Regions from separate parts of the Streptomyces sp. NPDC048481 genome, predicted to be linked through region 3. Evidence: predicted binding sites of a transcription regulator. Region 3 holds the regulator's gene; each other region holds the start of a gene.

Region 1 (4,053 bases), on a different contig from region 3:
TCCGCGAGGCTCCCGGCTCGGGAAGGTGCCAAATCCGTCTCACGGCGAGATGCGTCGTGAGGAAGATGAGGAGAAAGGGCCTCGCCTCACATGGCTGCGCAGACTGTTGCAAGCACCACCGACTCTACGCCGACCTCTTCCGTGGACCTCGGTCCCGCCGTGGCGCTGAGCTGCCGCGAATGCGGTCACCGCGTCCCCCTCGGCCCGGTCTTCGCGTGCGAGGAGTGTTTCGGCCCGCTCGAGATCGCGTACGACTTCTCCTCCTACGACACGGAGGAGCTGCGCAAGCGCATCGAGGCGGGCCCGGCGAACATCTGGCGCTACGCGCCGCTGCTGCCCGTCCCGGCCGACGTGGCGGACAAGCCGAACATCAACCCAGGCTGGACCAAGCTCGTGCAGGCCGACAACCTCGCCCGCGAGCTGGGCGTCGAGCCCGGCAGGCTCTTCGTCAAGGACGACTCCGGCAACCCCACGCACTCCTTCAAGGACCGCGTCGTCGCCCAGGCCATCGAGGCCGCCCGCGCCTTCGGCTTCACCACCCTGTCCTGCTCGTCCACCGGCAACCTCGCCGGCGCGGTGGGCGCCGCGGCCGCCCGGGCGGGCTTCCGCTCCTGCGTGTTCATCCCGCACGACCTGGAGCAGGGCAAGGTCGTCATGGCCGCGATCTACGGCGGCGAGCTGGTCGGCATCGAGGGCAACTACGACGACGTCAACCGCTTCTGCTCCGAGCTGATCGGCGACCCGGCGGGCGAGGGCTGGGGCTTCGTCAACGTCAACCTGCGCCCGTACTACGCCGAGGGCTCCAAGACGCTGGCCTACGAGATCTGCGAGCAGCTCGGCTGGCGCCTGCCCGACCAGCTGGTCGTGCCGATCGCCTCCGGCTCGCAGCTCACGAAGATCGACAAGGGTCTCCAGGAGCTGATCAAGCTCGGGCTCGTCGAGGACCGGCCGTACAAGATCTTCGGTGCGCAGGCCGAGGGCTGCTCCCCGGTGTCCGTCGCCTACAAGGCCGGGCACGACGTGGTGCGCCCCCAGAAGCCGGACACCATCGCCAAGTCGCTGGCCATCGGCAACCCGGCGGACGGCCCGTACGTCCTCGACATCGCCCGGCGCACCGGCGGCGCGGTGGAGGACGTGAACGACGAGCAGATCGTCGACGCGATCAGGCTGCTGGCGCGGACCGAGGGCATCTTCGCGGAGACCGCCGGCGGGGTCACGGTCGGGGTGACGCGCAAGCTGATCGAGAGCGGCCTGCTCGACCCGGCGAAGACCACCGTCGTCCTCAACACCGGCGACGGACTGAAGACCCTGGACGCGGTGGCCGGCACGGGCCTGACCGCGACCATCCGTCCGAACCTGGACTCCTTCCGAGAGGCTGGCCTCGTATGAGCGTCAACGTCCGCATCCCCACCATCCTGCGCACCTACACCGGCGGCGCCGCCGAGGTGAAGGCCGAGGGCGCGACCCTCGGCGAGGTCATCTCCGATCTGGAGAAGAACCACACCGGCATCGCCGCGCGCGTCCTGGACGACCAGGGCAAGCTGCGCCGCTTCGTCAACGTGTACGTGAACGACGACGACGTCCGCTTCGAGCAGGGCCTGGAGACGGCGACCCCGGACGGCGCCGGCGTCTCGATCATCCCCGCCGTGGCCGGTGGCTGACCGCCGTTCAGTACCCGCCGGTAGTAACCGTCGGTAACAGCGATTACCGAGAGTTCACCGAATTGCCCTCTCCGCGATAGAAGCGGAGGGGGCAATTCAGTGTGGTTGAGCGCGGTACAGTTGGGGAACCCGGCCCGGATCACCGGATCCGGAGCCTTTGTTTTCTTTCTTCAGCCGACAAGAAGCAGCCAAAGTGCGGACCCCTTTCGCGGCTTTTGTGGCTTTTGCAGGGCCCGACTTGCCCTGAATTCGGGCGAATTCTCGCCACATTCCGGATCCCGTGCGTCCGGAATTCTCGTCCGAGTGACCTGTTGCAGAGGGCAGTTGGACAGATACATTCGGCCGCGGTCGACGCGTTCCGGCGCACGCCCCCAACCAATGGGGGGTGAGGTCTGACCCGGATCCGCGAAGTGTGGATCTGTGCAAGGGCCAGTAATAGGGGAGTTAGGCATGGCTCAGGGCACCGTCAAGTGGTTCAACGCGGAGAAGGGGTACGGCTTCATCGCGGTCGACGGTGGTGCGGATGTTTTCGTCCACTACAGCGCGATTCAGATGGACGGCTACCGCACCCTGGAAGAGGGTCAGCGGGTCGATTTCGAGATCTCGCAGGGCCAGAAGGGGCCGCAGGCGGACATGGTCCGACTCGCGACCGGCTGAAGCGCGCGCCGACTGACAGCGTCGTTCTTCTGTACATCTGTCACATTTGTCGAAGGGCTCGCACCTCCCGGGGTGCGAGCCCTTCGGCCTGCCCGGGGCAGGGTGTCGCCCCGGCCCGCGGGGGTGCGGGCGGGGTGTCCGCGACGGCGCGGGTCTCGCGGAGGCGCTTGCACTCTCCGGGGTCGAGTGCTAATCATTGGCGTTAGCACTCTGAAGGTGAGAGTGACAACGAAGGACCGGGTCGGTGAGGCCCGCAGGCCAGGTGGGGCAAGGAACCACGAGGCCGGCGAGCCGTCCGTCGCGGGCGCCAGCGCGGTCCGGAGCAATCCACCCCAGTCCGGGAGGACCACTTCACATGGCCAAGATCATCGCGTTCGACGAGGAGGCACGGCGCGGCCTCGAGCGCGGCATGAACCAGCTCGCGGACGCCGTGAAGGTGACGCTCGGCCCCAAGGGCCGCAACGTCGTCCTCGAGAAGAAGTGGGGCGCCCCCACGATCACCAACGATGGTGTGTCCATCGCCAAGGAGATCGAGCTCGAGGACCCGTACGAGAAGATCGGCGCCGAGCTGGTCAAGGAAGTCGCGAAGAAGACGGACGACGTCGCCGGTGACGGCACGACGACCGCGACCGTCCTGGCCCAGGCCCTGGTCAAGGAAGGCCTGCGCAACGTCGCGGCCGGCGCCAACCCGATGGCCCTCAAGCGCGGCATCGAGAAGGCCGTCGAGGCCGTCTCCGGCGCCCTGCTGGAGCAGGCGAAGGATGTCGAGACCAAGGAGCAGATCGCTTCCACGGCCTCCATCTCCGCCGCCGACACCCAGATCGGCGAGCTCATCGCCGAGGCCATGGACAAGGTCGGCAAGGAAGGCGTCATCACGGTCGAGGAGTCGCAGACCTTCGGTCTGGAGCTCGAGCTCACCGAGGGCATGCGCTTCGACAAGGGCTACATCTCGGCGTACTTCGCCACCGACATGGAGCGTATGGAGGCCGTCCTCGACGACCCGTACATCCTGATCGCGAACTCCAAGATCGCGAACGTCAAGGACCTGCTCCCGCTCCTGGAGAAGGTCATGCAGTCGGGCAAGCCGCTGCTGATCATCGCCGAGGACGTCGAGGGCGAGGCCCTGTCGACCCTGGTCGTCAACAAGATCCGCGGCACCTTCAAGTCCGTCGCGGTCAAGGCCCCGGGCTTCGGCGACCGCCGCAAGGCGATGCTGAACGACATCGCCATCCTCACCGGCGGCGAGGTCATCTCCGAGGAGGTCGGTCTCAAGCTCGAGAACACCTCCCTGGACCTGCTGGGCAAGGCCCGCAAGGTCGTCATCACCAAGGACGAGACGACCATCGTCGACGGCTCCGGCTCGTCGGACCAGGTCGCGGGCCGGGTCAACCAGATCCGCGCCGAGATCGAGAACAGCGACTCGGACTACGACCGCGAGAAGCTCCAGGAGCGCCTGGCGAAGCTCGCCGGCGGTGTCGCGGTCATCAAGGCCGGCGCCGCCACCGAGGTGGAGCTCAAGGAGCGCAAGCACCGCATCGAGGACGCCGTCCGCAACGCGAAGGCCGCCGTAGAGGAGGGCATCGTCGCCGGTGGTGGCGTGGCGCTCATCCAGGCGTCCGCCGTCTTCGAGAAGCTGGAGCTCGAGGGTGACGAGGCGACCGGCGCCAACGCCGTGCGCATCGCGCTGGAGGCCCCGCTCAAGCAGATCGCCGTCAACGGTGGTCTCGAGGGTGGC
Region 2 (4,053 bases), on a different contig from region 3:
CGTTGAACCGCGCCGCCTGGGCGGTGACCGGGTCCCGGTCCACGGCCAGCACCCGGATCCCGGCGCGGGCGAACGCGATCGCGTCGCCGCCGATCCCGCAGCACAGGTCGGCGACGCTGGCCACGCCGAGCGCCCGCATCCGCGCGGCCCGGTAGCCGGCGACGGAGGCCCGCGTCGACTGCTCCACGCCGTTCGCCGTGAAGAACATGCGGTCCGCGTCCTCGGCCCCGAACTTCACGGCCGCCCGCCGGCGCAGCCCGGCCTGGCCGATGGCCGCCGACACCAGGGCGGCGGGGTGCTCGCGGCGCAGCCGGGTGGCGACGGCGAGTTCGTCGGCGGGCGCGATGCCGCGCACCGCGTCGAGGAGGGCCTGGCCTTCGGCGGTGAGCAGCGGAGCGAGGTCGTTCACCCCGCCATTGTCGGCCAAGGGCCCGCCCCGCCGGTCACGGGGTTCAGGCGCCGGGCGGGGCACGGCCGGCGGCCCCTGTGGGCCAGTCGGTGGACGGTGGGCGTCGTGCGGCGGTGTCGGTCCGGGTTCCCGGACGGCGACTGCGAGGATCCGGCGCCATGGGACCTGTCGTACAAGATGATGACAACCGCGGTTGTTCTCAGAGGCCGCGCCGGTGTGGACGTACGGGAGTCCGGCGGGAGCGCGGCCGTACCGGAATCCGGGGCGCGCTCCTCGTCCTCGCGCTGTCCGCTCTGGCGTCCGGCTGCACGGGCGGGGGCGCCGGCGGCGCGATCCGCCCCGCCCCCGGCCAGCAGGCCCGGAAGGCCGCGCCGCCGCAGGCGCCGCCCGCCCGCGCCCTGCACGCGTACGCCGGCCGGCTCCGCGCCGCCCAGCGGGCCAGGGTCGCCGCGGCGCGGCACTGGGGGCTGCGCAAGGTCCCGCTGACGCCCCCGCCGCCGCCCGCCCGCAAGCCGGAGATCACCACCCGCAAGGGCTTCGAGGTCGACGACCACGAGGAGCTCGGCCTGCCGCCGGTCTTCACCTCGATCCCGACCGACGACAAGGTCGTCTTCCTCACCGTCGACGACGGCGCCGAGAAGGACCCGGCGTTCCTGCGCATGATGAACGAGCTGAAGGTCCCGTACACCGCCTTCCTCAGCGACTACCTGATCAAGGACGACTACGGCTACTTCAAGAAGATGCGCGACCTGGGGGTGAGCCTGAACAACCACACCCTCCACCACCTCTACCTGCCCGGCCTCTCCTACGCCCGCCAGAAGCACGAGATCTGCGGCATGCAGGAGGTGATGCGCAGGCAGTACGGCGAGCGCCCCGCGTACCTCAGGCCGCCGTACGGCGACTACAACCGGGACACCCTGCGGGCGGCGAAGTCCTGCGGCGTGCGCTACGCCCCGCTGTGGGACGAGGAGGTCTTCGTCGACCACTGGGAGTACCGCGAGGAGGACCAGGACCTGCACCCCGGCGACATCGTCCTCACCCACTTCCGCGGCCGCGGCGACTGGAAGGGCACGATGCCCGACATGGTCCGCCGCTTCCTGGACAAGGTCACGGCGAAGGGCTACGCGGTGGCCCGGCTGGAGGACTACCTGTGAGGGCGCGCGCGCTGACGGCCGTCGCGCTGATCCTGGCGGCCCTGACCGGCTGCGCCCAGTCCGTCGACCCGATCGAGCGACTGGGCAGAAAGGCCGCCGGCCGGGTGCACGAGCCCGCCCCGGCCCCCTACCGCAGCTGGGGCCTGACGGCTCCGCCGGCCGCCGCGCCGGCCCACCCCGCCCGCGCCCTGCCCGGCAGCCCGGGAACGGCCCTGCCGCCGGTCCTCGACCACGTCCCCACCCCCGACCGGGTCGTCTTCCTGACCTACGACGACGGCGCCGAGCGCGACCCGCGCTTCGTCGACATGGTCCGCGAACTGCGCCTGCCGGTGAGCATGTTCCTCACCGACAGCGTGGTCGGCCCGGGGTACGCGCACTTCGCCCGGCTCCAGTCGGTCGGCGCGAGCATCCAGAACCACACGCTCGACCACCCGGCCCTGCGCGGTCTGCCGTACTCCGGCCAGCGCGCCGAGATCTGCGGCCAGCAGGACAAGCTGCGTGCCCGGTTCGGCCTGCGCCCGCGCCTCCTCCGTCCGCCCTACGGCGCCTACGACGCCACCACCCGGCGCGCCGCCGCCGACTGCGGCATCGCCGCGCTCGTCCTGTGGCGGGCCGCCATGGGCCCCACGGGTCTCTCCTACTCCCACGGCCCCCACCGCCTCGGCCCCGGCGACGTCATCGCCGTCGCCCCGGACGAGTCGCCGGGACCGTCCCTGCGCGACCGCACGACCCGGCTCCTGCGTCAGGTCCAGGAGCAGGACCTGACGGTGGCCCGCCTGGAGGACTACCTCTGAGCGCGCCCCCGTCACCGGCCGGCGACGACCTCACGCCCGACCGAAATCCCGCCGACGCGCCGCCACCATTGGCACTCCGCTTGACCGAGTGCTAATCGCGGTCATAGTCTCGGCTCTGGCACTCACCACTGGAGAGTGCCAACACAGCGACGGGCAGGTCCGGCACCCGCGACGACGGATCCACCTGGTCGCCACCTCAGACAGTTAACCCCGTGAGATCTCCGAAGGGGGAGGTCGGATCGTGACGACCACCAGCTCCAAGGTTGCCATCAAGCCGCTCGAGGACCGCATCGTGGTCCAGCCGCTCGACGCCGAGCAGACCACCGCCTCTGGCCTGGTCATCCCGGACACCGCGAAGGAGAAGCCCCAGGAGGGCGCCGTCCTCGCGGTCGGTCCGGGTCGCTTCGAGAACGGCGAGCGCCTGCCGCTCGACGTCAAGGTCGGCGACGTCGTCCTGTACAGCAAGTACGGCGGCACCGAGGTGAAGTACAACGGCGAGGAGTACCTCGTCCTCTCGGCTCGCGACGTCCTCGCGATCATCGAGAAGTAATTCACCCAGTTTTGCAGTGAACTGCGCCCCTGGCCCCCGCTACTCCATGCAGCCGGGCGCTGGGGGCGCAGTTCGTTTCTCCCACGCTTTCCGAGAGGGCTGAACCGCTCCCATGGCGAAGATCCTGAAGTTCGACGAGGACGCCCGTCGCGCCCTTGAGCGCGGCGTCAACAAGCTTGCCGACACCGTCAAGGTGACGATCGGCCCCAAGGGCCGCAACGTCGTCATCGACAAGAAGTTCGGCGCACCGACCATCACCAACGACGGCGTCACCATCGCCCGTGAGGTGGAGATCGAGGACCCGTACGAGAACCTCGGCGCCCAGCTGGTGAAGGAGGTGGCGACCAAGACCAACGACATCGCGGGCGACGGTACGACCACCGCCACCGTGCTCGCGCAGGCGCTCGTGCGCGAGGGCCTCAGGAACGTCGCCGCCGGCGCATCCCCGGCCGCCCTGAAGAAGGGCATCGACGCCGCCGTCAAGGCGATCTCCGAGGACCTCCTGGCCACCGCCCGGCCGATCGACGAGAAGTCCGACATCGCCGCCGTCGCCGCGCTGTCCGCCCAGGACCAGCAGGTCGGCGAGCTGATCGCCGAGGCCATGGACAAGGTCGGCAAGGACGGCGTCATCACCGTCGAGGAGTCCAACACCTTCGGTCTGGAGCTGGACTTCACCGAGGGCATGGCCTTCGACAAGGGCTACCTGTCGCCGTACTTCGTGACGGACCAGGAGCGCATGGAGGCCGTCCTCGAGGACCCCTACATCCTCATCAACCAGGGCAAGATCTCCTCGATCGCCGACCTGCTGCCGCTGCTGGAAAAGGTCATCCAGACCAACTCCTCCAAGCCGCTGCTGATCATCGCCGAGGACCTGGAGGGCGAGGCGCTCTCCACCCTCGTCGTCAACAAGATCCGCGGCACCTTCAACGCGGTCGCGGTCAAGGCCCCCGGCTTCGGCGACCGTCGCAAGGCGATGCTCCAGGACATGGCCGTCCTCACCGGCGCCACCGTCATCTCCGAAGAGGTCGGCCTCAAGCTCGACCAGGTCGGCATCGACGTGCTCGGCTCCGCGCGCCGCGTCACCGTCACCAAGGACGACACCACCATCGTCGACGGCGGCGGCAACTCCGAGGACGTCGTGGGCCG
Region 3 (4,053 bases):
GGGCCGTGCTCGCGCAGGAAGCGGTTGACCAGGGCGCGGGCCGGGCGGCCGGAGAACGCGCGGGTCAGCTCGGTGCGCACGAAGAGCGGGTTGGTCAGGGCCTGCTTGTGCACGGCGTGCGCGCCGGACTCGGGCGTGGCGAGGAACGCGGTGCCCAGCTGGGCCGCGCTCGCGCCCGCCGCGAGAACGGCGGCGATCTGGCTGCCGCGCATCAGACCGCCGGCGGCGACGACCGGCAGCCGCACCGACTCGCGGACCTGGGCGACCAGGGAGAGCAGCCCGACGCCGCAGCCGTCGGTCTCCGGGTTGTCGCGGTGGGCGCCCTGGTGACCGCCGGCCTCCACGCCCTGCACGATCACCGCGTCCGCGCCGGCCCGCTCCACCGCGACGGCCTCCTCGACCGTGGTCACCGTGACCAGGGTGAACGTGCCGCCGCGCCGCAGGGCCTCCAGGGTGTCGCCGCCGGGGACGCCGAAGTGGAACGAGACGACCGGCACCGGGTTGTCCAGGAGCACGGCGAGCTTGGCGTCGTAGCCGTCGTCGCGGCCGCTGTCCGGGTCGCCCAGCTCGGTCTCGTACCAGGCGGCCTCGCCGGCCAGCTGATGGGCGTAGACCTCTATGGCGCCGGCGGCGGGGAGGGGGGCGCCGGGCGCCGCCTGGGAGCCGGGGTTCGCGCCGGGGTGGTCGGGCTGCGGCATGAAGAGGTTCACGCCGAAGGGACGGCCGGTCAGGCTCCGCAGCTGTTTGATCTCCTGGTACATGCCGTCGGCCGTCTTGTACCCGGCCGCGAGGAAACCGAGTCCGCCGGCCTCGGCCACGGCGGCGGCGAGCCGGGGCACGGAGACACCGCCCGCCATGGGGGCCTGCACGATCGGGTGCGGGAGGAGATCGGTCAGTGCGGAGGACATGACGGCATGTTGTCACGTCCTTTGAACAAGTCCGAATCGGCCCCGCGCCCCGCCCGCGCGGGCGCCGGGACAGTGTTCCCGACGCCCTCGCGGCACCGCTCAGCGCCCGTTGAAGGCGTCCTTCAGCCGGGAGAACAGACCCTGCTGGCCGGGCTGGAACTGGCCCGTGGGCCGCTCCTCGCCGCGCAGCTTGGCCAGCTCGCGCAAGAGCCGCTCCTGCTCCGGGTCCAGCTTCGTCGGCGTCTGCACCTCGACGTGCACGATGAGGTCGCCGCGGCCGCCGCCCCGCAGATGCGTGACGCCCCGGCCGTGCAGCGGGATCGACTGGCCGGACTGGGTGCCGGGCCGGATGTCGACCTCCTCCAGGCCGTCCAGCGTCTCCAGCGGCACCTTCGTGCCGAGGGAGGCCGCCGTCATCGGCAGGGTCACCGTGCAGTGGAGGTCGTCGCCGCGCCGCTGGAACTGCGCGTGCGGCAGCTCGTGGATCTCCACGTACAGGTCGCCGGCGGGGCCGCCGCCGGGGCCGACCTCGCCCTCGCCCGCGAGCTGGATGCGGGTGCCGTTGTCGACGCCGGCCGGGATCTTCACCGTCAGCGTGCGACGCGAGCGGACCCGCCCGTCGCCCGCGCACTCCGGGCACGGGGTCGGCACGACGGTGCCGAAGCCCTGGCACTGCGGACACGGCCGCGAGGTCATGACCTGACCCAGGAAGGACCGGGTCACCTGCGACACCTCGCCGCGGCCGCGGCACATGTCGCACGTCTGGGCCGTCGTCCCCGGCGCCGCGCCCTCACCGCTGCACGTGGTGCAGACGATCGCCGTGTCGACCTGGATGTCCTTGGTCGTGCCGAAGGCCGCCTCTTCGAGGTCGATCTCCAGCCGGATCATGGCGTCCTGGCCGCGGCGGGTGCGCGAGCGCGGGCCGCGCTGGGACGCCGTGCCGAAGAAGGCGTCCATGATGTCGGAGAAGTTCCCGAAGCCGCCGGCCCCGAAGCCGCCGGCGCCACCGCCGCCCGACTGGGACAGCGGATCGCCGCCGAGGTCGTAGACCTGCTTCTTCTGCGGGTCCGACAGCACCTCGTAAGCGGCGTTGATCTCCTTGAACCGCTCCTGGGTCTTCGGGTCCGGGTTCACATCCGGGTGCAGCTCGCGCGCGAGCCGCCGGAAGGCCTTCTTGATCTCTTCCTGCGACGCATCGCGGCGCACGCCGAGGACGGCGTAGTAGTCCGTGGCCACTTACGACTCCGCCAGGATCTGTCCGACGTACCGTGCCACCGCTCGTACCGCTCCCATCGTTCCCGGGTAATCCATGCGGGTCGGTCCGACCACGCCCAGTTTGGCGACTGCCTCGCCGCCCGAACCGTAGCCCACCGACACCACGGAAGTGGAGTTGAGCCCCTCGTGGGCGATCTCGTGACCGATGCGAACGGTCATGCCCGAATCCCCCGCCTCACCAAGGAGCTTGAGGAGCACGACCTGCTCCTCCAGCGCCTCCAGGACGGGCCGGATGGTGAGGGGAAAGTCATGTCCGAAGCGGGTGAGATTGGCGGTGCCGCCGATCATCAACCGCTCCTCGTTCTCTTCGACGAGCGTCTCCAGCAGGGTGGAGAGCACCGTCGTGACCGTGCCGCGGTCCTCCGCCTCGAAGGCGTCCGGCAGATCCTCCACCAGACGCGGCACGTCGGAGAACCGGCGGCCCGCGACCCGGCTGTTGAGCCGCGCGCGCAGGTCCGCCAGGGAGGACTCGCCGAAGGGCGCCGGGCAGTCCACCATCCGCTGCTCGACCCGCCCGGTGTCCGTGATCAGCACGAGCATCAGGCGCGCGGGCGCGAGCGAGAGAAGCTCCACATGCCGCACGGTCGAACGGGTCAGGGACGGGTACTGCACGACGGCGACCTGACGGGTGAGCTGTGCGAGCAGCCGTACCGTGCGGGCCACGACGTCGTCGAGGTCGACGGCGCCGTCGAGGAAGTTCTGGATGGCCCGGCGCTCCGGGCCGGTCATCGGCTTGACGCCGGCCAGCTTGTCGACGAACAGCCGGTAGCCCTTGTCCGTGGGGATGCGCCCGGCGCTGGTGTGCGGCTGGGCGATGTACCCCTCGTCCTCCAGGGCGGCCATGTCGTTGCGGACCGTCGCCGGGGACACGCCGAGGTTGTGACGCTCGGTGAGCGCCTTCGACCCCACGGGCTCCTCGGTGCCGACGTAGTCCTGGACGATGGCGCGCAGGACCTGAAGTCTGCGTTCACTCAGCATCCGCGCGCACCTCCAAGATCTCGTCCCCCAGTCCCCTGGGCGTCTCGTCTGGCACTCTTCACATCCGAGTGCCAGCGTTCCCCGGCCCAGTGTACGGCTGTGGGGTACACCCAGGGCAAGGTCGGCCCCTCCGGGGGCGTTGTGCAGCTAGCGTCGCGGTATGACGGTGACTTGGGAAGAGCTCGGATGGGAGCGGCTCGCGGAGGGTGTCGGCCGGGTGCGGCTGCCGGGCTGGGACTGCACCGCGGGGCTGGTCGTCGGGGCGGGCGCGGTGCTGATGGTGGACGCCGGATCCAGCCTGGCGGAAGGGGCGCGGCTGCGCGCCGAGGCCGAGGAGCTGACGGGTGCGCGTGTGACTCATCTCGCGCTCACCCACCCCCATTTCGACCACGTGTTCGGGGCGGCGGCGTTCGCGGGCGCGGAGGTCTACGGGGCGGTGGGCGCGGACGCCGTGCCGCGCGAGGAGCTGCGGGCGGACGCGGTGCGCAACGGCCTCGACGAGACGGCGGCTTCCGAGGCCGTCGACACCCTCGTGCGGCCCCGCCATCCGGTCTGCGGCGAGTGGACCCTCGGCCTCGGCGACGGCCGCCAGGTCCTGCTCGCCAACGTCGGCCCCGCCCACAGCGCCCACGACCTGGTGGTCCTCGTCCCCGGAGCCGCCGGCTCGCCGGAGGTGGTGTTCTGCGGCGATCTGGTCGAGGAGTCCGGCGAACCGCAGGCCGGGCCGGACGCCGTCCCCGGCCGCTGGCCCGCCGCCCTCGACCGCCTCCTGGAGCTCGGCGGCGAGGACGCGCTGTACGTGCCCGGCCACGGGGCGACGGTGGACGCCGCGTTCGTACGGGCCCAACGCGACGCCCTCGCGGCCCGTTTCGGCGTGTCGCGCTGACCCTGT

The links. The regulator HrcA, encoded in region 3, represses chaperone genes, less so after heat shock. The targets are predictions, from matches to a motif close to TTNGCACTCNGNNNNNCNGAGTGCNAA.
Region 1: a site for HrcA is predicted at 2,485-2,511, ahead of groL (chaperonin GroEL). Genes of this name have one in related genera too.
Region 2: a site for HrcA is predicted at 2,426-2,452, ahead of groES (co-chaperone GroES). Genes of this name have one in related genera too.

The regions. Positions count from the first base shown of each region.
Region 1 covers NZ_JBICXC010000005.1:430,463-434,515, reverse strand. Annotated here, with positions in the region: SAM riboswitch class I at 1-72, shown strand, start outside; gene thrC (threonine synthase) at 91-1,389, shown strand; gene ACGFSH_RS18835 (MoaD/ThiS family protein) at 1,386-1,661, shown strand; gene ACGFSH_RS18830 (cold-shock protein) at 2,112-2,318, shown strand; gene groL (chaperonin GroEL) at 2,674-4,053, shown strand, end outside.
Region 2 covers NZ_JBICXC010000002.1:730,414-734,466, reverse strand. Annotated here, with positions in the region: gene ACGFSH_RS09400 (methyltransferase domain-containing protein) at 1-409, opposite strand, end outside; gene ACGFSH_RS09395 (polysaccharide deacetylase family protein) at 568-1,563, shown strand; gene ACGFSH_RS09390 (polysaccharide deacetylase family protein) at 1,560-2,357, shown strand; gene groES (co-chaperone GroES) at 2,599-2,907, shown strand; gene groL (chaperonin GroEL) at 3,020-4,053, shown strand, end outside.
Region 3 covers NZ_JBICXC010000001.1:555,398-559,450, reverse strand. Annotated here, with positions in the region: gene ACGFSH_RS02295 (nitronate monooxygenase) at 1-908, opposite strand, end outside; gene dnaJ (molecular chaperone DnaJ) at 1,008-2,144, opposite strand; gene hrcA (heat-inducible transcriptional repressor HrcA) at 2,145-3,161, opposite strand; gene ACGFSH_RS02280 (MBL fold metallo-hydrolase) at 3,322-4,047, shown strand.